Regions from separate parts of the Sphingomonas sp. PAMC26645 genome, predicted to be linked through region 2. Evidence: predicted binding sites of a transcription regulator. Region 2 holds the regulator's gene; each other region holds the start of a gene.
The links. The regulator LexA, encoded in region 2, represses DNA repair genes until DNA is damaged. The targets are predictions, from matches to a motif close to GTTCCNCNCTTGTTCT.
Positions count from the first base shown of each region.

Region 1: a site for LexA is predicted at 4,680-4,695, ahead of E5673_RS09355 (UvrD-helicase domain-containing protein). Genes of this name have one in related genera too.
Region 3: a site for LexA is predicted at 4,887-4,902, ahead of uvrA (excinuclease ABC subunit UvrA). Genes of this name have one in related genera too.
Region 4: a site for LexA is predicted at 3,348-3,363, ahead of E5673_RS06000 (ribonucleoside-diphosphate reductase subunit alpha). Genes of this name have one in related genera too.

Region 1 is NZ_CP039249.1:1,968,000-1,975,277, forward strand. Features, by position in the region: gene E5673_RS09335 (L-fuconate dehydratase) at 1-233, opposite strand, end outside; gene E5673_RS09340 (fumarylacetoacetate hydrolase family protein) at 230-1,075, opposite strand; gene E5673_RS09345 (SDR family oxidoreductase) at 1,086-1,826, opposite strand; gene E5673_RS09350 (L-rhamnose mutarotase) at 1,939-2,280, shown strand; gene E5673_RS09355 (UvrD-helicase domain-containing protein) at 2,302-4,602, opposite strand; gene E5673_RS09360 (GFA family protein) at 4,712-5,107, shown strand; gene E5673_RS09365 (UrcA family protein) at 5,310-5,639, shown strand; gene E5673_RS09370 (inorganic phosphate transporter) at 5,895-7,278, shown strand, end outside.
Region 2 is NZ_CP039249.1:2,906,937-2,914,214, forward strand. Features, by position in the region: gene E5673_RS13370 (energy transducer TonB) at 1-120, opposite strand, end outside; gene E5673_RS13375 (molybdopterin molybdotransferase MoeA) at 671-1,852, shown strand; gene lexA (transcriptional repressor LexA) at 1,921-2,595, shown strand; gene E5673_RS13385 (ComEC/Rec2 family competence protein) at 3,256-5,445, opposite strand; gene gltX (glutamate--tRNA ligase) at 5,581-6,966, shown strand; gene E5673_RS13395 (citrate synthase) at 6,992-7,278, shown strand, end outside.
Region 3 is NZ_CP039249.1:1,367,749-1,375,026, forward strand. Features, by position in the region: gene lpdA (dihydrolipoyl dehydrogenase) at 1-1,217, shown strand, start outside; gene E5673_RS06365 (GGDEF domain-containing protein) at 2,001-3,152, shown strand; gene E5673_RS06370 (hypothetical protein) at 3,198-3,785, opposite strand; gene E5673_RS06375 (energy transducer TonB) at 3,888-4,706, opposite strand; gene uvrA (excinuclease ABC subunit UvrA) at 4,910-7,278, shown strand, end outside.
Region 4 is NZ_CP039249.1:1,284,417-1,291,694, reverse strand. Features, by position in the region: gene E5673_RS06010 (haloacid dehalogenase type II) at 1-472, shown strand, start outside; gene E5673_RS06005 (PAS domain-containing protein) at 591-2,696, shown strand; gene E5673_RS06000 (ribonucleoside-diphosphate reductase subunit alpha) at 3,442-5,361, shown strand; gene E5673_RS05995 (DUF2171 domain-containing protein) at 5,501-5,761, opposite strand; gene E5673_RS05990 (hypothetical protein) at 5,818-6,021, shown strand; gene E5673_RS05985 (ribonucleotide-diphosphate reductase subunit beta) at 6,084-7,136, shown strand; gene E5673_RS05980 (ATP-binding protein) at 7,142-7,278, shown strand, end outside.

The sequences.
Region 1 (7,278 bases), 940 kb from region 2:
AGGTCGAGCCCGATGACGAGATGCCGCATCGCCTCGATCGCGGCGACGCAGATGTCGTTGCCGCGGCCGATCGTGAAGGTCAGGCCGTGACCTTCGAGACCGTCCGTATCGGTGTCGAGCACCACATAGGCGGCCGAGTAGTCCGGATCGGGGTTCATCGCGTCGGAGCCGTCGAGCCCCGCGCTGGTCGGGAAACGAAGGTCGATCGTGCGCAGGCCGGTGATGGTCGTCACGCGGCGGCGACCATCGTCTGCGTCTGCTCGCCGAGGCCATCGATGCCGAGGCGGACCGTCTGGCCCGCACGCAGATAGACCGGTGGCTTCTGGCCGAGACCGACGCCGGCGGGGGTGCCGGTCGAGATGATGTCGCCGGCTTCGAGCGTGCAGAAGTCGCTGAGGTAGGAGACGATCGTCGCGACGTCGAAGATCATGTTGGCGGTGGTGCCGTCCTGATAGCGGTGACCGTCGACTTCGAGCCAGAGGCCCAGCTTTTGGGGATCGCCGACCTCGTCCGCGGTGACCAGCCAGGGACCGATCGGCCCGAAGGTATCACAGCCCTTGCCCTTGTCCCACGTGCCGCCACGCTCGAGCTGGAACGCACGCTCGGACACGTCGTGGACGACGCAATAGCCGGCGACGTGCGACAGCGCGTCTTCCTTGGCGATGTGGCGGCCGGGCGTGCCGATGACGACGCCGAGTTCGACCTCCCAGTCGGTCTTTTCCGAGCCGCGCGGGATCTCGACATCGTCGTTCGGGCCCTGGATCGCGCTGGTCCATTTACCGAACACGACCGGCTCGGCGGGGAGGGCCATGTTGCTCTCGGCGGCGTGGTCCGAATAGTTCAGGCCGATGCAGATGAACTTGCCAGTCCGCGTGACGCACGGGCCGATCCGCGGCGCGCCCTCGACCTTGGGCAAGGTCGTCACGTCGAGCGCCGCGATCATCGCGAGGCCCTCGGGCGACAGCAGGTCACCGGCGATATCGCCGAGCTCCGCGGGCAACGCGCGGATCGCGCCGTCCTGATCGAGGATACCGGGCTTTTCCTGGCCGCGCGGGCCGTAACGCAATAATTTCATCGGATGATCCTTAGTTGACCCAGCCGCCGTCGATCACGTGGACCGCGCCGGTGGTGAAGCTCGATTCGTCGCTGGCAAGGTACAGGAACAGCGCGGCGATCTCTTCGGCGCGGCCCAGCCGGCCCATCGGCTGGCGCGCGACGAACGCGGCGTCTGCCTCGCTGACCGAAATGCCCTGAGTCCCCGCCTGCGAGACGATCCGCTCACGCAGCGACGGGGTCTCGATCGTGCCGGGGCACACGCAGTTGCAGCGGATTCCGCGACCGACGAAATCGGCGGCAATCGCCTTGGTCAGCCCGACCACCGCCGCCTTCGACGCGCCATAGGCGTAGCGATTGGGGATGCCCTTCACGCTCGACGCGATGCTGCTCATGTTGACGATCGCACCGCCGCCGCGCGCGAGCATGCCGGGCAGGAACGCGCGGGTCATGCGGTGCATCGCGTGGACGTTGAGGTCGAACGACAGCATCCAGTCATCGTCGCTGCCTTGCAGGATGTCGCCCGCCGCGACGAAGCCGGCGACGTTGGCGAGAATGTCGATGTCGCCGATCGTGGCGGGCAGTGCGGCGATCGCGCTGGCGTCGAGCAGGTCGACGACCAGACGTTCGACGCCGTCGATCGCCTGTAGCGCATCGCCATCACGGTCGAGCGCGAACACCCGTGCGCCCTCGTCGCGGAAGCGTTCTGCGGTGGCGCGGCCGATGCCTTGTGCGGCCGCGGTCACTACCGCGGTCTTGCCGGACAGTCTCATTCCATCTCCTGCGCGTCGTTGTGCGTTTCGTCGGTTTTATTAGTCAAAGTGACTTTTGAAAAGGGGCGGCGGCGCTATTGTCGCGGGAGTACGCCGTATCGAAGGAATTTCCGTGACGTATCGCATCGTGACCGCATTGGACCTCGTCGACGACGCAGCGCTGATTGCCGCTTATCGCGAACGACACGCGCTGGGTGCCGTGTGGCCCGAGGTCGTGCGCGACATCGTCCAGCGGGGGTATCGAGAGATGGAGATCTGGCGGGTCGCGGACCGGCTCGTGATGATCGCCGAGGTCGAGGACGATTTTCCACGCGCGGTCGACCCGGCGTTGCAGCCGGTCGTCGCGTCTTGGGAGACCGCGATGGACGTGTATCAGAAGCCGATCGAGGCGACCGGGCCGAAATGGGCGGTGATGGAGCGGATCTTCTCGCTTGCCGATCAGACCGCCGGCTGATCGTTTTCCCGGTTAATGCCGTTAAGGCGTGAGCGTCACGAAGCTGTCCATCACGCGCTTGCGGCCGGACTGTTCGAAGTCGATCTCCAGCTTGTTGCCTTCGATCTCGGCGATCGCGCCGTAGCCGAACTTCTGGTGGAACACGCGCATGCCGAGCGACAGGTCGTCGCGGCCCTTGTTGCCGAGACTGATCGCGCTCGATCGGCTTTCGACGACGCGGGCGGGTTTGGTGGAGAAGGTGCTGCCGGTGCCTGACGCGCGCTGCCAACCGGGGCCGCGGCCGGTGCCGCGGGCGACGTCGGCGAACGGATCGGCGCGGTCGGACCAATTGGCCTGCCAGAGGCTCGCGCCGCCCGACATCGTGGTTTCGGTGTCGATGTGCTCAGGCGGGAGTTCGGCGACGAAGCGCGAGGGGATCGACGAGTTCCACTGGCCGTAGATGCGGCGATTAGCAGCGTGGATGATGACCGCCAGTCGCCGTGCACGCGTGATCGCGACATAGGCCAGGCGGCGTTCCTCTTCGAGGCTCTTCACGCCGCCTTCGTCGAGCGAGCGCTGCGACGGGAACAGGCCTTCCTCCCAGCCGACCAGGAACACCGTGTCGTATTCGAGGCCTTTGGCGGCGTGGATGGTCATGATCGTGACCTGCGGGTCCTGCGCGCCGCCCTCGTTGTCCATCACCAGCGAGACGTGTTCGAGGAACGCGCCAAGCGAGTCGTACTCCTCCATCGCGCGGACGAGCTCGCTGAGGTTCTCCAGGCGACCGGTAGCCTCGACCGACTTTTCGGCCTGGTACATCGCGGTGTAGCCGCTCTCGTCGAGCAACTGGCGGGCGAGTTCGGCGTGCGGCAGGCTGGTCGCCATGTCGCGCCAGCGGGCGATGTCGCCGACCAAGCGTCCGAGCGACTTCTTGGCGGCGCCGGTCAGTTCGTCGGTGTCGAGGATGCGCGCCGCGGCGGTGGTCAGCGGTGTGCCGGTGGCGCGCGCGAGCTGGTGGATGCGTGCGACTGCCTTGTCGCCAAGGCCCCGCTTCGGCACGTTGACGATGCGTTCGAAGGCGAGGTCGTCGGCCGGTTGGTTGACGACGCGGAGGTACGCGAGCGCATCGCGGATTTCGGCGCGTTCGTAGAAGCGGAAGCCGCCGACGATCTTGTACGGCATGCCGATCGCGATGAAGCGGTCCTCGAACTCGCGCGTCTGGTGCTGCGCGCGGACCAGGATGGCGACCTCGTCGAGCGACTTGCCGGCCCCCTCTTTCTGAAAAAGGCGCCGGACGACGTCTATCTCCTCGCCGACCCGGCGCGCTTCCTCGGGGCCGTCCCAGACGCCGATGACCTTCACCTTCTCGCCGACGTCGCGCTCGGTCCAGAGCTGCTTGCCGAGGCGGCCGCCATTGTTGGCGATCACGCCCGATGCGGCGCCGAGGATATGCGGCGTGCTGCGGTAATTCTGTTCGAGGCGGATGACCTTCGCGCCGGGGAAGTCGCGCTCGAACTTCAGGATGTTCTCGACCTGCGCGCCGCGCCAAGAATAGATCGACTGGTCGTCGTCCCCGACGCAGGCGATGTTCTTGCGCTCCTGCGCGAGCAGCCGCAGCCAGAGATATTGCGACGAGTTGGTGTCCTGATACTCGTCGACCATGATGTATTTGAAGCGCTGTTGATACTGCGCCAGCACGTCGCGGTGCGTCTTCAGGATGACCAGCATGTGGAGCAACAGGTCGCCGAAATCGCAGGCGTTGAGCGCGATCAGCCGGGTCTGGTATTGCTGGTACAACTCGCCGCCGCGGCCGTTGGCGTAACGCTCAGACTCGCCCGCATCGATGTCGGCGGGGACGAGGCCCTTGTTCTTCCACTGGTCGATCAGCCCGGCGAGGCTGCGCGTCGGAAAGCGCTTCTCGTCGATGTCGGCGGCAAGGATCAACTGCTTCAGCAACCGCAACTGGTCGTCGGTATCGAGGATCGTGAAGTTCGACTGCAGCCCGACCAGTTCAGCGTGGCGACGCAGCATCTTGGCCGCAATCGCGTGGAAGGTGCCGAGCCACGGCATGCCCTCGACCGCATCGCCAACCAGACGACCGACGCGCTCGCGCATCTCGCGCGCGGCCTTGTTGGTGAAGGTGACCGAGAGAATTTCCGACGGCCACGCCTTCTTGGTGAAGATCAGGTGCGCGAGCCGTGCCGTCAGCGCCGCGGTCTTGCCGGTGCCGGCGCCGGCGATGATCAGGACGGGCCCGTCGGTGGTCAGCACCGCCTCGCGCTGCGGCGGGTTGAGACCGCGCAGATAGGGAGGCTCTGCTTGCGGCGCGGACGTTTGGGCGATCTGGTTCACCGGTGAACAGGTAGGGAACGGGGGCCGAAGGGGCAAGCGGGTATGGCTTGCGCGGTTCGACGATACGTGGAACAAGTTGAGAACATAGAGGGAGGCGGGCATGCTGGCGGGACGATGTCATTGCGGAGCGATCAGCTATGTCGCGGAGGGCGAGCCCGAGCATCACGCGCTGTGCCATTGCGGCGATTGCCGGCGAAGCGCGGGTGCGCCGATGGTAGGCTGGATCGCATTCAGGTCCGAGCAGGTGACCATCGCGGGCGATCCGGTGACGTATGAATCGTCGGCAAGCGGTCGGCGTCAATTCTGCGGACGGTGCGGGACAGGACTATTCTATACCAATGCCGAGTATCTGCCGGGGATCATTGACGTGCAATCCTGTACGCTGGACGATCCCGAGGCGGTCGCGCCGGGTGCGCATATCCAGGTGGCCGACCGATTGGCGTGGATGGCGAATGTGGCCGCTTTGCCTGCGTTCGAGCGATATCCGGGGATGTGACCTAACGCCTCATCTAGAGTTTCGGCGCGTCGTCGGACCGTCGCCAAACCGTCGCGCGAGCGTAACGAACGACGGGTAGGGGATGCGCAGCGACGTGGTTCGTGGTCGGAGATGCCGCACCCAGAAAGGTGTCCCGACGCGCTGACGCCGTCGCCCGCAGGCATCGCCTTGCGGACCGCAGGACCATTTGAGGAACATCATCATGAAGCTTTTCATCAGCGTCGCTTCGGCGGCGATCGTCGGCGCTTGCCTGTTTTCCACAGGTGCTTCCGCGAGTTCCGGGCGCGACCCGGTATCGGTGCGCGTGTCGCGCGCCGGGCTCGACCTGACCAGCGACGCCGGGCGCACCGCGTTCCAGCGCCGGCTGCGTTCGGCGATCGCCGGCGCCTGCCAATCGCACGGTGTCGGCCTCGCGGCGCTCGCCGATGCGCAGCAGTGCCGCAAGGAAATGACTGCGGATGCGGACGTGAAGATGGCCACTTTGTTCGGCCGCAATGGCATGCAGCTCGCGAGCATCGGTGAAGCTCGGTGAATTAACTCGCTGATTAAGGTCGAGGAGGTCGGTTCCGAACATCCTCCCCCGCAGGGGGGAGATGGCGCCGAAGGCGACGGAGGGGGAGGACACGGAACGCACGTTGTCCTCTGCCTCCCCTCCGTCTGGCGAGGGCCAGCCACCTCCCCCTGGCGGGGGAGGATTGTAGGGGGCGACGTCCCAAATAGGGTCGAACGATCGCTTGATTTACATCTGTCATAAGATTGTCATCGTAAGGGCCGACTGCACATTCCTATGGCAACCTCCACATTTGCACCCGATGCGGTGACGGCTGATTCGAGCGCTACCGCTGCGCCGCATACCGGTCCCAAACTCGATCATTCGCTGCATCCGTCCGGGCGCTGGATATTCCTTGCCGTGCTGATCGGCGGGCTTGCCTATGCCGGGTTCAGCATCGCGTTCGACACCGCGCAGGTCGGCGAGAGCCTGGCGGGCGGGGCGTTCGCGTTCCTCGCGCTGGCGCTGCTGATCGCGCTCGGGTTCGAGTTCGTGAACGGGTTCCACGACACCGCCAACGCGGTCGCCACCGTCATCTACACGCACTCGATGCCCGCACCGCTCGCGGTCGTCTGGTCGGGATTCTTCAACTTCCTCGGCGTGATGTTGTCGTCCGGCGCGGTAGCGTATTCGATCGTCACATTGCTGCCGGTCGACCTGATCCTGAACGTCGGCAGCGTCGGCGGGTTCGCGATGATCTTTGCGCTGCTGCTAGCGGCGATCCTGTGGAACCTCGCGACTTGGGCGGTCGGGCTGCCCAATTCGTCGAGCCATGCGCTGATCGGTTCGATCCTCGGCGTCGGCCTTGCCAACCAACTCATCAACGGCGGCGGCGCGGACGGCACGTCGGGCGTCGACATGGTGCAAGTCTGGAAAGTTCTCTCCGCGCTCGCATTCAGCCCGATCGTCGGCTTCGTCGGCGCGCTGTTGCTGCTGCTCGTGATGAAGCGGTTCCTGCGCGACAAGAAGCTGTACGAGGCGCCCGAGGGCCAGACGCCACCGCCGCGCGGCATCCGTGCGCTGCTGATCGGCACCTGCACCGCGGTCAGCTTCGCGCATGGCAGCAATGACGGTCAAAAGGGCATGGGGCTGATCATGCTCATTTTGATCGGCTGCGCGCCGACCGCCTATGCGCTGAACCGGACGATGCCCGAGAGCGCGATGCCGGCGTTCGTGCAAAGCGCGCAGGCGGCATCGGCCGCGTACCGCGCGCATGCCGACGGCGCACCCGCCGACGTGGCGACCTCGCGTGCGCAGGTCACCAAGGCGCTGAAGAGCAAGCATGTCGCCGACCCTGTCATCTATGGCGCGCTGGCGACGTTGTCGGACGACGTGTCGAGCCGGATCGAAAGCTACGGGTCGCTGGGCAAGGTGCCCGCCGCGGCGACGCCGAACCTGCGCAACGACATGTACCTCGTGCTCGATACGACCAAGCTGATCGCCGAGGACAAGTCCGCGCAGAGCCGCTTCACCGCGCGGGAGATCACGACGCTCAAGAGCTATAATAGCGGGCTCGAACAGGGCACGCGGTATATCCCGACCTGGGTGAAGGTGACCGTCGCGCTGGCGCTGGGCCTGGGGACGATGGTCGGATGGAAGCGGATCGTCGTCACGGTGGGTG
Region 2 (7,278 bases):
TGGCGGGGGCGGCGCCGCATCGAACACCTTCAACGCATCGCTCACCGCCGCCGGCATCGTCACCACCAGCCCGTTGAGCAGCGCATAGCCCAGCACCCCCGGCAACAGGACAGCACCCACCGCCGCCCCGATCCTGTCTCTCGCCCGAGGCTGATTACGTGTCATCATACTGATCTGGTGTCTCTTTCCCCCAAACAAAGCCCCGTTCAGGATGAACCGGCGCTGGCCGAGCGTTTGGAGAAGACGATGCCGACTAGCCCGAACTCCTTGTCGGGCCGCGGAGAAAACAGCGGAACACTATCAGCACCACCCCGGCGAAGGCCGGGGCCCAGTTGGGAAAGCCGAAGTAATCCGTAGCGACCGCTCCGCCAAACCCATGTTTCACCGCGAAGGCGGGGACCCAGACTGGACTCCCGCCTTCGCGGGAGAACAAGGGTGCACCAGCCGCGCCGGACCGCCCCGCCGCCCTCCGAAACCCCAACAACACCTGTCCTACGTCCCAAACCCATGGCAAAGCGCCAGACACGCCAAAACTCCCCTCCCGCCGGACCTTCTACCGGACGAGACCGTTCCAAACCTGACCCCCAGAACCGCACCCGCCAAATGTCTCCCAGCGTGTGAACTTCCTGCACTTCCAGCAGGAGAGCCGCCCAAAAACAGAGTCTTACGCATGACCCTAGTCCCCGTCGCAGAAGCCCAGACCCGCCTCTTCGCCATGGCCCCCCGCGTCGGCCACGAGACCGTGACGCTACGCGAAGCCGCTGGCCGCTGGGCCGCCGAGAACATCCTCGCCCGCCGCACGCAGCCCGCCGCAGACCTGTCCGCGATGGACGGCTACGCGATCCGTTACGCCGACCTCCCCGGCCCCTGGACCGTCATTGGCGAAAGCGCCGCCGGCCGCCCCTTCGCAGGCCAGGTCGCCCCGGGCCAAGCCACCCGCATCTTCACCGGCGCCGCCATGCCCGAAGGCACCGACACCGTCATGGTCCAGGAAGAAGCCGAGCGTGACGGCGAAACCCTGATCCTAGCCGGCGAAGGCCCCCCGACGCTCGGCCGCAACACCCGCCGCAAGGGCCTGGATTTCTCCACCGGTACCCGCTTGATCGCTGCCGGCGACCGCCTCAGCCCCGCGCGCATCGCCGTCGCCGCAACCGGCGGCCACGGCAGCCTCACCGTCAACCGCCGCGTCCGCGTCGCCGTCGCAGCCACCGGCGACGAACTCGTCCCCCCCGGCTCGACTACCGACGGCGTCGCGCTTCCCGAATCGAACGGCATCATGCTCGCCGCGATGCTCGCCGACATGCCGGTAGACATCATCGATCTCGGCATCCTCGCCGACAATCTCGAGATCCTCCGCGAAGCCTTCGCCAGCGTTCAGGCAGACCTGCTCGTCACCACCGGCGGGGCATCGGTTGGCGATCACGACCTAGTCCGCCCGGCGATCGAAGCCGCCGGCGGCACGATCGACTTCTGGCGGATCGCGCTGCGCCCCGGCAAGCCGATGATGGCCGGCCGGATCGGCGACATGATGGTGCTCGGCCTCCCCGGCAACCCGGTCTCCGCGTTCGTTACCGCGACGTTGTTCGTCAAACCCGTCGTCGCGCACATGGCCGGCGCACGCGACCCGCTCCCCCAGTCGACGCACGCGCTGCTCGGCGAAGACCTCCCCGCCAACAACGCCCGCACCGACTATCTCCGCGCCGAACTCCGCGACGGCAAAGCCTATGCCTCCACGATCCAGGACAGCTCGATGCTGCTCACGCTCGCCCGCTCGACGTGCCTGATCGTCCGCCCCGGCAACGCACCCGTCGCAAAGACAGGCGAATCGGCGGAAATCCTCGTGATCGCGTGAAGCGAGCGCTTGACGGCGTTAATTATGTTCCATAGAAGTTCCCAGTCTGTTCCGGACGGAGAACCGCCATGCTCACGCGCAAGCAGCACGAACTCGTCTGCTTCATCAACGATCGCCTCAACGATACCGGCGTCTCGCCGTCGTTCGAGGAGATGAAGGACGCCCTCGACCTCAAGTCGAAGTCGGGCGTCCACCGTCTGATCAGCGCGCTCGAGGAGCGCAACTTCATCCGCCGCCTGCCAAACCGCGCGCGCGCGCTCGAAGTGCTGCGCATGCCCGAACGTGCGGAAAAAAAGACGCCGTCCAAGCCATCGAACGTGAAGGCAGCCCCCGCCGCTGCAACGCCACAACCGGCCAACGACGTCATCGAGATCCCCTTGCATGGCCGCATCGCCGCCGGCGTCCCGATCGAGGCGTTCGAGGGCAGCACGATGCTAGCCGTCCCCGCCGCGCTGCTCGGCACCGGCGAACACTACGCACTCGAGGTTTCGGGCGACTCGATGGTCGAAGCCGGCATCCTCGACGGCGACTACGCCCTGATCCGCCGCACCGAAACTGCCCGCGACGGCGAGATCGTCGTAGCCCTGATCGAAGACAGCGAAGCCACTCTAAAATACTTCCGTCGCGAAGGCGCCATGGTCCGCCTCGACCCGGCAAACCGAGCCTACGACCCCCAACGCTACGCCCCCGCCCAAGTCCGCGTCCAAGGCAAACTCTCCGGCATCCTCCGCCGCTACGACTGAACTGCCTGGACCGGCCTCCGTCATCACGACGCAGGCCGGTTTCGGTTTCTGGTTGCTCGGGAAAAGCGACAGCCTAGCCTTAAGCCAAGTCGCTTCTCCGGCCGACAACAGCGGCCGGATCTCTTGGGCAAGTTAAGCGAGATGTACTGGGCGTGTCGAAAAGCGGCTAGTTTTTCGACACGCCCAACCAGCCCCCAAGCGTCCGGAAGCCCCTCTCACGCTCTGATGCATAGTCGCGTTCTCGACTCGAATGCCCAATCTCTGCGTCTCTGCGCCTCTGCGCGAACATCTCGTCCTCAATCTTCAGCGCGGCCGAAGAATTGGTTTACGTGGAGACGCGGAGGGGTTGCGCTTAGGGAAAACGAAGCACCTCCAAACGTCTTCGGAAGGAAGACTAAACAGTCCCCAGCCCGAGCCACCCCGTCATACAACAACCTTCTCCGCGTCTCCGCGTGAACCAGTTCGTCTTGCTGTGACCGCACGGGAAGACGAAAGATTTTGTTCAGGCGAAGGCGCAAAGGCGCGAAGATATGGTGCCTGGATCAGCGCTTACCGGCTTTCGCTGGCGGCAAAAAACTGACGTCGGCTTATCGTTCATGGAGGTGTAAGGCCTCCCAAGCCGCATCACCTTCGCGCCTTTGCGCCTTCGCGTGAACAGTTCTATTTTTGACGGCCTTGGCCGGCGCGAAACGCCGATACAGTACCGTGAAACCGATCATGGCGCGGCCTAAACGAGGACGCGGTGCGTTCGAGGAGAGGCGGATCGCGCCAGGGGTGACGATCGCCTGCGTTCAGGATGGTCACGACTGTCCCGCTCCCCAAGGTCAGCGCGACGCCGCCCGTACGCCGAAGGACACGACGATCCAGTTTCAGCCACCGCGGTACACACCGTTTCGGCAGACCGCGTTCGCTGACGACGACATCGGCGCCGTGACAGGCGGCGATGAACTCAGCAATCGGAACCATATAGGCGCTGCGGGTCGCGAGGATGCGCCACGTCCGTCCCCGTGCGGCGATATCGGTGACGCACAGATCGCGACTGCACCGCGCATCGGGTTGGTCCGCCAGCAGCAGCGGCTCGCCATCCACCCCGCCATTCTCGGCCAGCATGTCGCGCGTGTAGTCGCCCGCTCGGTCGCGCAGCATCGCGAGCCCCGCCGCGGTTCGTACCGCAACGTGGCGCCCGTCTCCCGTCACCAGAACGTCAGGCGCTGGCGTGGTCAGCGCCCAGACCGCGCCGGCTGCTAGCGGCATCAGCCCGAGGCGTCGCCACCGCGTCCGCCAGAGCGCAATCCAAATCCCCCCGACGATCATCAGCGCGAACGCCGCCGTCGGCATCGCGGGCAACGACCGCACCGAACCTGGTGCGCTGGCAACACCGTGTGCCAGCCACAGCAGCGCATCGAGCGATCGCTGCACCAGCCACCATATCGGCGCCCCGAGCCCGGCCGCATCGAGCAGCAACGCCAAAGCTTCCAGCGGCATAACGACGAAGGTCGTCAAGGGAATGGCGACGATGTTGGCGAACGCGCCGTAGAGCCCGGCCTTGTGGAAATGATAGACCGCGATCGGCATGAGCGCGAACTCGACGAGCAGGCCGGTTAGCAACAGCGATGCTACCCCACGAGCGAGACGGCGCGGTCGGCCCTCCTCGTGTGGCCCGAAGAATACGCGAATCGCTGGATGTTCGTGCAGCGCCATGATTGCGGTGATTGCCGCAAACGAAAGCTGGAAGCTCGGTCCCGCCGCCGATTCGGGCAGCACGAGCATGACGCACGCCGCCCCCGCCGCGACGAGGCGCAAGGTCATCGCCTCACGCCCCATTGCGAGCGCCGCCAGCACAAGCAATGCCGCCACGCACGACCGGATCGTCGGGACCTGGCTACCGGTCAACAACGTATAGCCGATCGCTGCCGCCGCTCCCGCCAACGCAGCGATCAAAGGCAAGCGCGCATGTAGCGCCAACCACGGGCTCAGCGCCAGCAGCCGCAGCACGATCAACATCGTCGCCGCCACCGCCGCGGTGATGTGCAATCCGCTCACCGACAGCAGATGCGCGAGTCCGGCGCGGCGCATCGCTTCCGAATCCTCCTCGCTGATCGCACCGACGTCGCCGGTTGCGAGCGCTGCAGCGATACCGCCTGCGCTGCCGTCCAGTCGCGACACAATATGGTGCGACAACGCGACACGGATACCGGCTCCCGATTCGCTTCGCGTCGTCACGACTATTGGTGCGAAGCCCCGCCCCGTCGCACCGATCTCGCCGAACCACGCGACCCGGGCGAAGTCGTAGGCGCCGGGCACCGCAGGCAGTGGCGGCGGCATCAGCCGGGCTCGCAGATGCACGACCGCCCCAGGCCCCAACAGCTTAGGCGCATCCGCCTCCGCCAGATTGACGCGGACGCGGTATGGCAGGGCAACCGGTTGCCCGTCGGTCTCCGCGCCTTTCCCGATCGGCAGCAGCGTCAGCCGGACCAGCTTCCGCGCGACCAGCGGTTCGATCGCCTCCACCTTGGCCGAGAAACTCGCGATCGTCGGGCCGCCCAACACCGGCCGCGCTACCGACTCCGAGCGCGCCCAGATCAGCCCAAGCCCCAACGCCGTCGTCAGCAACCCGATCGCCAGCGACCGCGCCGCGCGGCCGCCCTGCCCCACTGCGAGGCACCCCAACCCGCTCGCCACCAACAGCAGCATCGCCACGGACCACGCCGCCGGGTCCGGCAACGCGAACCACAACGCGATCCCGCCACCCAGCATCACCGGCAGCCACAACACCAGCTGGTCGCGCTCCACCTCGAGCCAGCGTTCCACGGCAAGCCCGACGACAGCCCCCCATCGCGGCACGCCCATTTGTCGCCGCCAAGGACGCATGCTAGGGGCGGCGACGGCTGTCATGGCCATCGTTTCTCCATCGTTTCATCAGTCTGGGAGCACCCGCGGTTGGGCGCAATATCTGATACGGGCACCGCCGCTTCGGCCGCACCCGTGGTTACCCGTTTCGCTCCGTCGCCGACGGGGTTCCTGCATCTCGGCGGCGCGCGCACCGCGCTGTTCAACTGGCTGTTCGCCAAGGCGAACGGGGGTAAATTCCTGCTGCGGATCGAGGATACCGACCGGGTCCGCTCGACCCAGCCGGCGATCGACGCGATCATCGACGGCATGCGCTGGCTCGGGCTCGACTGGGACGGCGACGTCGTCATGCAGTTCGCGGGCGCCGAGCGTCACGCGCAGGTCGCCCACGAGATGGTCGCGAACGGCCACGCCTATCGCTGCTACATGACCAACGACGAGATTGCGGCGATGCGCGCCGAGGCACAGGCCGCGAAGAAGCCGCTCCGCATCCGCAGCCCCTGGCGCGATCGCCCCGAGAGCGAAGCGCCGAACCTTCCCCACGTCGTCCGCCTGCGCGCGCCGCAGGAAGGCGCCGTCACGATCGAGGACCGCGTGCAAGGTGCGGTCACGGTCAAGAACGAAGAGATCGACGACCTCGTCCTGCTGCGCTCGGACGGCACGCCGACCTACATGCTCGCGGTTGTCGTCGACGATCACGACATGGGTGTGACGCACGTCATCCGCGGCGACGATCACCTCAACAACGCGTTCCGCCAGTTGCCTATCTACCGCGCGATGGGCTGGCCTGAGCCGATCTACGCGCACATCCCGCTGATCCACGGCCCCGATGGCGCCAAGTTGTCGAAGCGTCACGGCGCGGTCGGCATCGAAGCGTATCGCGACGAGATGGGCATCCTTCCCGAGGCGTTCGACAATTACCTGCTCCGGCTCGGCTGGGGTCACGGCGACGACGAGATCATCAGCCGCGAGCAGGCGGTCGAATGGTTCGACCTGTCGGGCGTCGGCAAGTCGCCGTCGCGCTTCGACCTGAAGAAACTCGAAAACCTCAACGGGCATTATATCCGTGAGGCCGACGATGCACGGCTGGCTCAACTTGCCGCCGACCGGCTCGGTCACGACCTGCCGAGCGGCGGACTCGATCTTCTGACCCGCGCGATGCCCGTCCTGAAGCCGCGTGCCGCAAACCTGAACGAGCTGGCCGAAGGATCGAATTTCCTGTTCAGCCAGCGTCCTTTGGCGATGGATGACGCCGCGGCGAGCCTTTTACAGGGTGAAGCGAGTGCGATTTTGGTCAATGTCCATGCCGAACTTGACGCGCTCGCCACGTGGGATACGGAAGCGCTCGAAGGCGCGGTACGGCGCGTGGCCGAAGCGCGGGGCGTCAAGCTCGGCCAGGTCGCACAGCCGCTTCGCGCCGCGCTGACGGGACGCAAGACGTCGCCGGGGATCTTCGATGTGCTCGACCTGCTCGGGCGCGACGAGAGCCTGGGACGGATCGCCGACCGGATGGCTAGCTGATAAGATTTCGAGGAAGGATACAAGCATGAGCGAGACCGCAACCCTCAAGGTCGACGGCAAGGATTTCGAGTATCCGGTGATGTCCGGTACGGTCGGACCCGATGTCATCGATATCCGCAAGCTGTACGCGCAGACGGACAATTTCACCTATGATCCGGGCTTCACTTCGACGGCGTCGTGCCAGTCGAAGCTGACCTATATCGATGGTGACGCGGGCACGCTGCTGCACCGCGGCTACACGATCGGCGAGTTGGCCGAGCAGTCGAACTTCATGGAGGTCGCGTACCTCCTGCTCAACGGCGAACTGCCGAG
Region 3 (7,278 bases), 1.5 Mb from region 2:
AGATCTACGAGGAGGCCAAGGGCGGCCACATGACGAAGTTCGGCATCGACTTCCAGGGCGTCACCTTGAACCTCGACCAGATGCACGCCGAGAAGGCCAAGGCCGTCAAGGAACTGACCGGCGGCGTCGAATTCCTGTTCAAGAAGAACAAGGTGACCTGGCTCAAGGGCAGGGCCGCGTTCGAGGACGCGCACACCGTCGACGTAGCCGGCCAGAAAGTCACCGCGAAGAACATCGTCATCGCCACCGGCTCCAGCGTCATGCCGCTCCCCGGCGTCGAGGTCGACCAGAAGACCGTCGTCGACAGCACCGGCGCGCTCGAGATCCCCAAGGTCCCCGAGCACATGGTCGTCATCGGTGGCGGCGTGATCGGGCTCGAACTCGGGTCGGTCTGGCGCCGTCTCGGCGCGAAGGTCACCGTCGTCGAGTTCGTCGACCAGATCCTCCCCGGCTTCGACGGCGAAGTCCGCCGCGAGACCGCCAAGCTCTTTAAGAAGCAGGGCATGGAACTGAAGCTCTCGACCAAGGTCACCGGTGTGACGGTCGCCGACGGCGTCGCGACCGTCACCGTCGAGCCCGCCGCCGGTGGCGCATCCGAGACGCTGACCGCCGACGCGGTGCTCGTCTCGATCGGGCGCAAGGCCAACGTCGACGGCCTCAACCTCGAAGCCATCGGCCTCGAACTCAACAAGCGCGGCCAGATCGAAACCGACCACTCGTTCCGCACGAAGGTCGACGGCGTCTGGGCGATCGGCGACTGCATCCCCGGCCTGATGCTCGCGCACAAGGCCGAGGACGAGGGCGTCGCGGTCGCGGAAAACATCGCCGGCCAGACCGGCATCGTCAACGAGGACGTCATCCCGAGCGTCGTCTACACGATGCCCGAGATCGCCGGCGTCGGCCTCACCGAGGAGGCGGCGCGCGACAAGACCGAGATCAAGGTCGGTAAGTTCCCGTTCGCCGCGAACAGCCGCGCCAAGACCAACCGCGACACCGACGGCTTCGTGAAGATCATCGCCGACGCCAAGACCGACCGCGTCCTCGGCGTCTGGATCGTCTCCAGCCTCGCCGGCACGCTGATCGCCGAAGCTGCCATCGCGATGGAATTCGGCGCGACCAGCGAAGACATCGCCTACACCTGTCATGCGCATCCCACGCATGCCGAGGCGATCAAGGAAGCCGCGATGGCTGTGCAAGGCAAGCCCATCCATATCTAGCAATTGCTAGATATGGATCCAAAGGGCGTGCCCGGCCGGGGGCGCTCCAGCGCCGTCCGACGACAGGGGCTTAGCCCCTGTCCGGCCAAGCAGGGCGCAGCTTCCGCAAGTGAAGTAGGATTGAGAGGGCGTCGGTGGCAATCCACCGGCGCCCTCTCTGCGTTTGCAGCGAGAGAGTTGAAGGTGCAGCGCGAGGGCGGCGAAGGCGAAGGCGAAGGCAAGGGGGCAAAGGTTGAGTTCGATCGGGGGGGATGGATGTTGCCGCAGTTCGCCAGTTCGCCCACGCCCCGTCCACCCGCAAAGCCCAACACAGCCCCTCCCGTCATCCCGGCGAACGCCGGGACCCACGGTTACGGTGGCCCCAGCGATATCACGCTAGCATGACCCGGTTCGCGACCATGGGTGCGGGCGTCCGCCGGAATGACGGGGGAGGAGCGCAACAACTGGGCGCAATCTGGGGTGGCGTGCACGAAACGCCCGACAACGCCCGACAACGTCGGTCAAGCCAGAGCCACTCCGCCCCAAACGATACCGGCCGCCTTCTTGTTCTCCCGCGAAGGCGGGAGCCCAGTCTGGGTCCCCGCCTTCTCGGGGAAACATTCTTGGCACGCCACCACATCCGCCCTCCGCATCGCCTATCACCTTCGGCGTCCGGCTCCTCATCGCGCCACCCCCAACCCACCCCACCCAAAAAGCAAACTTCCGCCCCCACCCCCCAACCGGAACCAATCCTTAGCAAAGCCAACCTATTAGTCCGCCTAACGAACGAACAAGCAGGTCCCCGTGGCGCTCGATCTCTCTACTCTCTACGTCGTCGCAGGCCTTGGCATGCTGGTCGCCGGGTTCATTCACCTCATCCCGCTGGCAACCGGTCGGTTCGGATCGTGGGCAGGGCTATGGGGCGCCGGCCACCTGATCGCCGGGTGCGGCGCGCTGATGGCGGTGCTCAACGATCGGATCGGCCTCCCCTGGGCGCCCAGCATCGGCAATCCCGCGGTGGTGATGGGCTATGCGCTGATCGCCGGCGCGGTCGTGAAGTTCAGCCGTCCCGACGCGCGCCTGACGTCGATGCTGGCGACCGCCGCGGTCCTTGGCCTGCCCCTCTGGTTCACGCACGACCCGGCGCATTTCCACCTCCGCGTCGCTTATCTCAGCGTCATCCGCGCCGGGTTCGACCTCGTCGTGGTGATCGTCGCCGTCCGTCTCGCGCGTCGTGACTCGCTACAGACCGGCTGGATCGTCGCCGCGCTGTTCGCGGTCACCGTGCCGATGTTCCTCGGCCGCGCGTGGCTGGCTTACGGCGACCGCATCGGCACGCAGCTGACCGGCCGTCACGACGATCTCGGTGCCTGGCTCGCGGCGGGCCAGATCGCCTTCATCATCTTCCGCGCCTTCTCGCTGCTGATCCTCCAGGCCGAGCGTGGCCAAAGCCAGCTGCTCGATCAGATGGAGCGCGACTGGCTCACCGGCGCGTTCAACCGCGCCGGCCTGGACCGCATCGCGCAGACCTTCGCCGGCCGCCACGCGCCGCGCACGCTGACGGTGATGATGCTCGACCTCGATCGCTTCAAGGCGCTCAACGACACGCTAGGCCACGCCGCCGGCGACGCCGCACTCCGCACCTTCGCAGAGATCGCGCACGAGGCCGTCGGCCAACAAGGCCACCTGATCCGATGGGGCGGCGACGAGTTCGTCTGCATGCTGCCCGACGTCCAGACCGAGCAGGCCAGCATCATCGGCGATCGCATCGCGACGCGGTTCGCGCAGACCATGGCGCCGCGCATGGCCGCCCATGGCACGCTCGGAGTCAGCATCGGCGTCGTCGAGGGCGACCCCGACACACCGATCGTCGACCTCATCGCCGGTGCAGACCGCGCGATGTACCTCGCAAAGGGCGACCGCCGCCAACCCGCCATCTACATAAAGGCAGCCTGAGCCGCAGGACCGCAACGCCGCGCGCGGCGTCGCGGTCCTGCACACTTAAGCGGCAGGCGGGTCCTTCTTCGCGGTCGGCTTGCCGAACCCGACGAACAACCGCTCGAGTCCCACCGTGACCGAGTCCAGCACCTTCGCGAACTCGGGCGGCAGCGCGTTCGTCTCGCTCCGCGGTGGCTCCGGCGTATCCCCGGCAAACGGACCATTGCCCTGCGGCTTGGTAGGCTCGGCCGCCACGTCCGGCTCGACCTTCGATGCTGCAGGCTCAGCCTGTGCCGAGGACGAGGCAGGGGAAGGCGGGGCAGGGGGCGTCGGAGGCGTAGGCGGCGTCGGCCGAGCACTCGATTTCGCATCATGCTTCGAGATCGCCGTCGCCGCGGCCATCAGCCCCGCCGCGATCATCTGCCGCCCGACCGGCGTCCCCATCTGTCGCGCGATGGTAGCAGCGATCCCCGCGAACGGCGCGCCGCCTTCATGCTTGCGACCCTCGTGCTTCCGGCCCTCATGCCTGTGCGCGTCATGCTTGTGCGCGTCATGCCCATGGCCCTCATGCCCAGCACCCGACTGACCCTGAGCCGCCGCCATCTCGGCCTCGCGCTCGCGCCGCTTCCTCTCGTCCTTCTTCTTGCCCATGTCGTCCTCTGTGCCATTCCGCGTCAGTGTGTACGAACAAGATAATACACCGATACCGGAGTGCAACCCCGGCGGCTTGGCCTGTCCACCCGTGATGGTCGATCAGTTGCCGGACCAGGCGCCCGGCAATCGCCACGTCACCTTTTGCGTCGCGTGGCTGACCATCGGCTTGCCGTCGAAGCCGAGCGCGGGTGTGTAGCGCGCATGCCGCATGATCGCGCTGCAGGCCGCCTTGTCGAGTTCGACCTCGCCGCTCGTCACCACGGGCCGGCAATCCGCAACCCGCCCGTCGAGGCCGATCGTCCACAGGACCGTCGACGTCCCCTGCGCACCCTTGCCGACGATCGTCCTCGGGTAATCGTCGGGCCCGACCCAGTATTCGGGCCGCGTCGTCGCCTTGGCAGGCTGGGCGATCTTCGCGCGCTCGGTCGGGTCGATGCCCCACTCCTTGGCCGTCGAATCATTGCATTTGGCCAAGGCCTCGAACGCCGCCTTCGCATTTGGCATCGCGAACGCCCAGCCCGACATCTTGTCCGGGGTGATGCGCAACACGGCATCGGCGGGCAGCGTTTCGAACAGCGTGGCATCGACCTGCATGCGCGTCATCCGCTTGCCCGAAGCCTGGGTCGGATAACTCTCGTACCGGCTGTCATCCGATCCCCCGCCGACTATGCCGATCTTCGCCTGGCCCAGCCGCATCGTTACGCTACGACCATTGGTGTAGACCATCAGCTCGAGCGTCGACGCCAGCGGCAGCCGACGCAGCGCCAGAATCGTCTCCGCCTTGCCGGTGGCATAGGTGCGGCCGAGCATGCAGGCGGTCGCGCCATAATCGACGTTCCACTTGCCCGCCGGCGTCAACGGCGCGGCCGTGGGCTCCGCCAGCGCAGCCGCAGCGGCCAGTCCCAGCATCAGCGGCATCCAAAAATACTCGTCATCGCATCATACCCTTGCACCGCGTCCCGTTCGTCGGTTCTCCAAAATACGCCGCACGGTTGCAAGCCGAGTCGACGCCCAGATCGCCCGTTGCGCAATCGATCGTCCCGGATGAACTGGCACCCGGCCTCATGCATTCCTATCTCTCCCACTAGTCTCCCGATCAGAACAGAAGTAGAACCAGCCTCATGCTGACAAAGATTTCCGTACGCGGCGCGCGCGAGCACAACCTCAAGGACGTCGACATCGACATCCCCCGCGACACGCTCACGGTGATCACCGGCCTCTCGGGCTCGGGCAAGTCGAGCCTGGCGTTCGACACGATCTACGCCGAGGGCCAGCGCCGCTACGTCGAGAGCCTGTCCGCCTACGCCCGCCAGTTCCTCGAACTGATGCAGAAGCCCGACGTCGACCACATCGAGGGCCTCAGCCCGGCGATCTCGATCGAGCAGAAGACGACCAGCCGCAACCCGCGCTCGACCGTCGCCACCGTCACCGAAATCTACGACTATATGCGCCTGCTCTGGGCGCGCGTCGGCATCCCGTACTCGCCCGCGACCGGCGAGCCCATTGCGGCGCAGACCGTCAGCCAGATGGTCGACCGCGTCATGGCGCTCCCCGAGGGTACGCGCCTCTATTTGCTCGCCCCCGTCGTTCGCGGCCGCAAGGGTGAGTACCGCAAGGAACTCGCCGAGTGGCAGAAGGCGGGCTTCGCGCGCGTCCGCATCGACGGCACGATCCACGACATCGACGAAGCCCCCGCGCTCGACAAGAAGTACAAGCACGACATCGAAGTCGTCGTCGACCGCCTCGTCGTCGGCGGCGAGATCGCCACGCGTCTGGCCGAGAGCTTCGAAACCGCACTGAAACTCGCCGACGGCCTCGCCTATGTCGACCCCGCCGACCCGGTCGAACCGCACACACCGAAATCGGAAATCCTAGGCAACAACGCCCCCGACGGCCGCATCGTCTTCAGCGAAAAATTCGCCTGCCCGGTCAGCGGCTTCACCATCTCCGAGATCGAGCCACGCCTGTTCTCGTTCAACGCCCCCCAGGGTGCATGCCCGGCCTGCGACGGCCTCGGCGAGAAGCTGCTGTTCGACGAAGACCTCGTCGTCCCCAATCACATGCTCAGCATCAAGAAGGGCGCGGTCGTGCCCTGGGCGAAATCCAACCCGCCGTCGCCCTATTACATGCAGGTCCTTGGCAGCCTCGCGCGCGAGTTCAAGTTCGACATCGAGACGCCCTGGTCCGACCTCCCGCCGGAGGTCCAGAGCACCATCCTGCACGGCTCGAAGGGCAAGCCCGTCACGCTCACCTTCATCGACGGCAAGAAGAAATACGACGTGTCGAAGCCGTTCGAGGGCGTCATCGGCAACCTCAACCGCCGCATGCTCCAGACCGATTCCGCCTGGATGCGCGAGGAGCTGAGCAAGTACCAGTCCGCCGCCCCCTGTGAAGTCTGCGGCGGCGCGCGGCTGAAACCCGAAGCGCTCGCGGTCAAGATCGCGATGAAGGACATCTCCTACGCCACGCATCTCTCGGTGGTCGACGCGCTCCAGTTCTTCACCGACATGCCCCAGCATCTCGGCGACCAGCAGAACGCGATCGCCGAACGCATCCTCAAGGAGATCGTCGAGCGTCTGGGCTTCCTCAACAACGTCGGCCTCGACTACCTCAACCTCGACCGCACCTCCGGCACGCTCAGCGGCGGCGAGAGCCAGCGCATCCGCCTCGCATCGCAGATTGGCAGCGGCTTGTCCGGCGTGCTCTACGTCCTCGACGAGCCCTCGATCGGCCTGCACCAGCGCGACAACGACATGCTCCTCAAGACGCTCCGCCGTCTGCGCGATCTCGGCAACACCGTGCTCGTCGTCGAGCATGACGAGGACGCGATCCGCACCGCCGACTACATCATCGACATGGGCCCCGGCGCCGGCGTCCGCGGCGGTCAGGTCGTCGCGCAGGGCACGCTGAAGCAGATCCTCAAGTCGAAGGGCAGCATCACCGCCGACTATCTCAACGGCACGCGCGAGGTGCCGGTCCCAACCACGCGACGGAAAGGCAACGGCAAGAAGCTCACCGTCCACAACGCGGTCGCCAACAACCTGCGCGGCGTCACCGCAAGCCTGCCGCTCGGCACCTTCACCTGCATCACCGGCGTCTCCGGCTCGGGCAAGTCGAGTTTCACGATCGACACGCTCTACGCCGCCGCCGCGCGCGAGCTGAACGGCGCGCGCATCGTCCAGGGCAAGCACGACAAGATCACCGGCCTCCAGTATCTCGACAAGGTCATCGACATCGACCAGTCGCCAATCGGCCGCACCCCACGCAGCAACCCCGCCACCTACACCGGCAGCTTCACGCAGATCCGCGACTGGTTCGCCGGACTGCCGGAATCGCAGGCGCGCGGCTACAAGCCCGGCCGCTTCAGCTTCAACGTCAAGGGCGGCCGCTGCGAGGCGTGCCAGGGCGACGGCGTGCTCAAGATCGAGATGCACTTCCTCCCCGACGTCTACGTCACCTGCGACGTCTGCCACGGCGCGCGCTACAATCG
Region 4 (7,278 bases), 1.6 Mb from region 2:
CCACGGCGTCGACCCGGCCACGCTGGACGAGGCCACGCTCACCGACCTGACTCACGCCTGGCACCGGCTCGATCCCTGGCCCGACTCGGTCGAGGGTCTCACCCGCCTCAAGGCGCGGTATCCGATCGTCACGCTGAGCAACGGCAACATCGCGCTGATGCTGGACATGGCGCGCCGCGCCGGTCTGCCCTGGGATGCGATCCTCGGGGCCGAAGTCAGCCGCGTCTACAAGCCGCTTCCAGAATCCTACCTCGCCACCGCGCGGTTTCTCGGCATTGCCCCGGGCGAACTCTGCCTGGTCGCCGCGCACCACAGCGACCTCGCCGCGGCGCGCGCCGCCGGCCTGCAGACCGCTTATGTCGACCGCCCGCATGAATATGGCGGCCGCCCTGCACCCGACGCGGATGCAGCACAGGACTGGGATTACAGCGTCGACAGCCTGACGCGATTGGCCGACGAACTGTGCCGATGACCCGCCGACCTGCCCGCGAACCGGTGGAAACGCGCGACGCGTCCCCGTATCGACCGCCCGTATCGAACCCGCACCGGCGTAAAATTCGGCCCGGCGTGCGACCCGGCAGGAATTTGAGATGACCACACAGACGGCCGAGGCCGATTTCCTGACCGGTGGCGGCGAGATGGCCGCGATGATCCGCGCGCATGACTGGTCGACGTCGCCGCTGGGGCCGATCGAGCACTGGCCGCAGTCGCTGCGCTCGATCGTGTCGCTGATGCTCGCGTCCGAATTCGCGATGTGCCTCGCCTGGGGCCCGGAACTCGGCTTCCTCTACAACGACCATTATGCCCGCATCATGCACGACAAGCACCCGCAGGCGCTCGGCCAGCAGTTCGCCGACGTGTGGGCGGATGTCTGGAGCGATATCAGTCCCCTGGTCGATAAGGCGCTGGCGGGCGAAGCGTCGTTCTTCGAAAACCTGCCCCTCGTCACCAACCGCAAGGGCTATGACGAGCATGCCTGGTTCACCTTCTCCTACTCGCCCGTCCGCGATGAAAGCGGTGCGATCGCGGGCATGTTCTGCTCGACCTACGAAAGCACCGAGCGCGTCCAGACCGAACGCGCGCTGCGTGACGAGCGCGAGCGGATGAGCCAGATGTTCGCGCAGGCGCCGACCTTCATGGCGATGTTGCGCGGGCCCGAGCACCGGTTCGAGCTGACCAACCCCGGCTACGACAAGCTGGTCGGCCACCGAGAGATGCTAGGCCGAACCGTTGCCGAGGCGTTGCCCGACGCGGTCGAACAGGGGTTTCTGGACCTGCTCGACGATGTGTATGCGACAGGCGAAGCGTTCACGGCGGTGGGCATGCTCTATGCGGTTCAGGCTGAACCCGGCGGTTCGGTCAACGATCGCTACGTCGATTTCGTCTACCAACCGATCCGCGACGCGACCGGTGCGGTCGTCGGCATTTTCGTCGAAGGCGCGGACGTCACCGACCGCAAGCGGCTCGAACGCGACCTGCAATCGCTCAACGCCGACCTCGAACAGCGCGTGCGCGATCGCACCCAGGAACTGATCGAGGCGCAGGAGGCCCTCCGCCAGGCACAGAAGATGGAGGCGGTCGGGCAACTCACCGGCGGCATCGCGCATGACTTCAACAATTTGCTGCAAGGCATCACGGGTAGCCTGGAGATCGTCCAGCGCCGCGTCGCGCAAGGGCGTGTCGGCGAGCTCGATCGCTTCATCACCGGCGCGACCGCCGCCGCGAACCGCGCCGCCTCGCTGACCCACCGCCTGCTGGCGTTTTCCCGCCGCCAGCCGCTCGATCCACGCCCGGTCAAGGTCAACCCGCTGGTCGCGTCGCTCGAGGACCTGCTCCGTCGCACCACGGGTGAGCAGATCGAACTCGAGATGGTGCTCGCCGGTGGTCTGTGGACGACGCTGTGCGATCCCAACCAGCTCGAGAACTCGTTGCTCAACCTCGTCATCAACGCGCGCGACGCTATGCCGCACGGTGGCAAGCTCACGATCGAGACCTGCAACGCGCACCTCGACGACCATTTCGCCGCCAGCCAGCGCGACGTCCGGCCGGGCCATTACGTGTGCATCTGCGTGTCGGACACCGGCACCGGCATGTCCGCCGACACGATCGCCAAGGCATTCGAGCCGTTCTTCACGACCAAGCCGATCGGCCAGGGTACCGGCCTCGGCCTGTCGATGATCTACGGCTTCGCGCGCCAGTCCGAAGGCTATGCGAGAATCTATAGCGAGCTCGGCCAGGGCACGACGATCAAGCTGTATTTGCCGCGTCACTACGGCGAAGCGGAGCAGGACGAAGCGCTTCCCGGCCTGACGCAGGACCACGTCACCGATGCGGGCGAGATCGTGCTGGTGGTCGAGGACGACTCGGTCGTCCGCGCGCTGATCGTCGAGGTATTGGGCGAGCTCGGTTACCGGGCAGTCGAGGCGCACGACGGTCCGGCCGGACTCGACAAGCTGCGGACGATGGAGCGGATCGACCTGCTCGTCACCGACATCGGCCTACCAGGACTGAACGGTCGGCAGGTTGCGGATGCTGGTCGTGCGCTGCGTCCGGGGCTCCGCGTGCTGTTCATGACGGGCTATGCGGAGAACGCTGCGCTGGCGTCGGGCTTCCTGGAGCCGGGTATGTCGATGATCACCAAGCCGTTTGCGATGGAAGCGCTGGCGACGCAGATCCGGACGATGATCGAGGGGTAAGGCGATCGAAAGATAGCGGGCCGCCAAGCGCTGCCCTCCCCACGCCCCACTCCAACGATCACCACCACCTCACGATTGCCACCACCCCGGCGAAGGCCGGGGCCCAAGTGGAAAGGTCGCAGTAACGACGCGCTACGCTCAGTTGGCGACGTTTCCCAATTGGGCCCCGGCCTCCGCCGGGGTGGTGAGGCTTTGGCGGGGTGGTGCTCTTATTCGGAAAAGGACGAACGCCCTATGCCGTTCCCCCGCGAAGGCGGGGGTCCAGGAATCGAGCAGGACGACGTTCGTGGCTCCTGGGCCCCCGCCTTCGCGGGGGAACTAGAGCGGTCCCCCCATATCTAGCCCCACTCCCACCCCCCCCCGAAGCAACATTTGCCATCTTCCCCGCCGAAATAATTTTTCGTTCCCGCTTCGCCCCCTTGCACATCTTGAACCCCGCAGAAGTCCACGCGTCGCGAATATCCCGCCCGGCCAACCCGCACGCGAACGCGACGAACCGAGCCCCCGACCACCCCCGCACCCCCTTGCGTCTCTTCGCGCTTTGGCACAATCTCTTGGGGTTGCGTTCGGGGGCGGACCCAATCGCTGGTAGAACAACCCTCGCATAGCCATATGCGATATGACCGTAAGCGCGCCTTCCACCGCCGCGATGGTCACTTTTTGTTCTCCCGTTAGGGGCCGTCCGATGGTAGCATGGCGACATGACGCCGATTCGAACGAATACAGAACACTAGGAGCGGTTTCGATGGATTTCAGAGACAGCAGCCGGGATAGCGACATGACCACAGACACGATCGAACAGACCATCGCAGCGCCTGAAGCCGAGGCCCCCAAGGCCCCGCGCCAGGCGCAGGACAGCCACTCCGTGCGCGCGCAGATCTACCCGGTCGAGGTCGATCACAGCCGCGACGCGCTGCTGACCGAGTTCGGCAAGGACACGCTGAAGGATCGCTACCTGCTTCCGGGCGAGAGCTACCAGGACCTGTTCGTCCGTGTCGCCTCGGCCTACGCCGACGACGCCGGCCATGCGCAGCGCCTGTACGACGCGATCTCGAAGCTCTGGTTCATGCCCGCCACCCCCGTTCTGTCGAACGGCGGCACCGGCCGCGGCCTGCCGATCTCGTGCTACCTCAACTCGGTCCCCGACAGCCTCGGCGGCATCGTCGACACCTGGAACGAGAATGTCTGGCTCGCCTCGCGCGGCGGCGGCATCGGCACCTATTGGGGCAACGTCCGCGGCATCGGCGAGCCGGTCGGCCTCAACGGCAAGACCAGCGGCATCATCCCGTTCGTCCGCGTCATGGATTCGCTCACGCTCGCGATCAGCCAGGGCTCGCTGCGCCGTGGTTCGGCGGCGGTCTATCTCGACGTCTCGCACCCCGAGATCGAGGAATTCCTCGAAATCCGCAAACCTTCGGGCGATTTCAACCGCAAGGCTTTGAACCTCCACCACGGCGTGCTGATCACCGACGACTTCATGGAAGCCGTGCGCAACGGTGAGGAATGGCATCTCCGCTCGCCGAAGGACCAGGCGATCCGCGCCACCGTCGACGCGCGCTCGCTGTTCCAGAAGCTCGTCGAGACCCGCCTCCAGACCGGCGAGCCGTATATCGTCTTCGCCGATCACGTGAACAAGGCGATGCCCAAGCATCACCGCGAGCTCGGCCTCAAGGTCTCGACCTCGAACCTGTGCTCGGAGATCACGCTGCCGACCGGCAAGGATCACCTCGGCAACGAGCGTACGGCCGTGTGCTGCCTGTCGTCGCTGAACCTCGAGACGTGGGATCAGTGGAAGGACGAGAAGGGCCTGATCGAAGACGTGATGCGCTTCCTCGACAACGTGCTGCAGGATTACATCGACCGCCACGAACCCGGCATGGAGCGCGCCGCCTATAGCGCGGGCCGCGAGCGCTCGGTCGGTCTCGGCGTGATGGGCTTCCACTCGTTCCTTCAGGCCCGCGGCATCCCGTTCGAGGGCGCGATGGCGAAGTCGTGGAACCTGCGCATGTTCAAGCACATCAGCAGCCAAGCCAACGAAGCCTCGATGCAGCTCGCGATCGAGCGTGGCCCCTGCCCCGATGCCGCCGACGTCGGCGCGATGGAGCGGTTCAGCTGCAAGATGGCGATCGCACCGACCGCGTCGATCTCGATCATCTGCGGCGGCACGTCGGCGTGCATCGAGCCGATCCCGGCGAACATCTACACGCACAAGACGCTGTCGGGCAGCTTCTCGATCAAGAACCCGTATCTCGAAAAGATGCTGAGCGAGAAGTCGAAGAACTCGGACGCGGTGTGGAACTCGATCCTCGAACAGGGCGGCTCGGTCCAGCATCTCGACTTCCTCTCGGTCGAGGAAAAGGACTGCTACAAGACGTCGTTCGAGATCGACCAGCGCTGGCTGCTCGAACTCGCCGCCGATCGCACGCCGTACATCGACCAGGCGCAGTCGCTGAACCTGTTCATCCCGGCAGACGTCGAGAAGTGGGATCTGCTGATGCTCCACTTCCGCGCCTGGGAGCTCGGCATCAAGTCGCTCTATTACCTCCGCTCGAAGTCGGTCCAGCGCGCGGGCTTCGCCGGCGGCGTCGAGGCGGACAACACCATCGACCTGCGCCAGATCGACGTCGAGTCGAAGGATTACGATGAGTGCCTTGCCTGCCAGTAAGGCCTCTCGGCGTTCAAGCGTGACCCCGGCCCGTGCATCACGGACCGGGGCGCGCCTGACGCAAAAAACCCCGGCCCGCGCGAAGCGGACCGGGGTTCGGGCAGGCTATGCGGCGCGCTCGATGCGCACCGCGTTCGCGTCAGGCCTCTTCTTCGAACGTCACCGCCACGTCGGCGTTGGCGGAAAGCCGGACCTTGCCGTCCTCGATATCCGCGACCAGCCCGAGCGAGATGAAGTGATGATGCCCTTCATGGCTGCCCGTGCCCTCGACGACCTGCGCGCCCGAGTCCTTCTTGGTCAGCTTGATGCGGTTGCCTTCGACCTTGTCGACGGTACCGACATGGACGCCGTCCGCGCCGATGACTTCGGCATGTTCCTGGATCTTGGTTGCATCGACCATGGTCGTTCTCCTGTGTTGGGTTCGGGTGCTGAACGCGCGCCGGGCGAGTTGGTCGCATGACGTATGGTTCAGCTATCATGTTCGTGGTCGCAGGCGTGCTCGGAATCGTCGGCACCGCGATGCTGCTCCGGTTGCGCAGCCCGAGCATCACCGAGCAGCAGACCTACGCGTTCCGCATGATCGGCATCATGCTCACCTCCGGCGCGATCGTCCTCGCGATGTCCGCCGCCGCGATGTGGCAATGGAGCACCGAGACATGAAACACGCGACCTGATCCCCCCAGTTTCTCGATATAAAACCAATCTCCCGAAAGGCTTACCCCATGTCCCTCCTTCACGCCTCCAAGCAGTACAAGCCGTTCGAATACCCCTGGGCGTTCGAGTTCTGGAAGCGCCAGCAGCAGCTTCACTGGCTCCCCGAGGAAGTGCCTCTGGGCGAGGATTGCCGCGATTGGGCGCAGAAGCTCAGCGATCACGAGCGCAACCTGCTCACGCAGATCTTCCGCTTCTTCACGCAGGCCGACGTCGAGGTGCAGGATTGCTACCACGAGAAGTACGGCCGCGTGTTCAAGCCGACCGAGATCAAGATGATGCTGACCTCGTTCAGCAACATGGAGACGGTCCACATCGCCGCCTACAGCCATCTGCTCGACACCATCGGCATGCCCGAGAGCGAGTACGGCGCCTTCCTCGAATATGCCGAGATGAAGGAAAAGCATGATTACATGCAGCAGTTCACCGTCGACAACGACGAGGACATCGCGCGCACGCTCGCCATGTTCGGCGGCTTCACCGAGGGCGTCCAGCTGTTCGCCTCGTTCGCGATGCTGATGAACTTCCCGCGCTTCAACAAGATGAAGGGCATGGGCCAGATCGTCACCTGGTCGATCCGCGACGAGAGCCTCCACTGCGAGGGCATCATCAAGATGTTCCACACCTTCTGTCAGGAGCGCCAGTGCCTGACCAAGGCGGTCAAGGACGACATCGCCGACGTCTGCCAGACGACGATCCGCCTCGAGGACAATTTCATCGACCTCGCCTTCGAGATGGGCCCGGTCAACGGCATGACCCCCAAGGAGATCAAGAAGTACATCCGCTTCATCGCCGACTGGCGCATGACTCAGCTCGGCCTGAAGCCGATCTACATGATCGACGAGCACCCGCTGCCCTGGCTCGCCCCGATGCTCAACGGCGTCGAGCACGCCAACTTCTTCGAACAGCGCGCGACGGAGTATTCTAAGGCTGCGACGAAGGGCCAGTGGAACGACGTCTGGGACTCGTTCGACAAGCGCCAGACCGCGAAGAAGGGTCCGGCGGCGAATGTGGACCTGAGTGAGGTTCGGGACATGTTCAGCGACTCGGTCGCGGCGGAGTAGTATAAGTGATAAAGTCGGTAGTGCTTAAAAACTTTCGGGGATTCAAAGATCACACTATCGACTTCACCCCATTCTGCCTTCTTATAGGCCAAAATAACGCGGGCAAGACGACCCTTATTGAAGCGCTACGTATCGCTTCTGC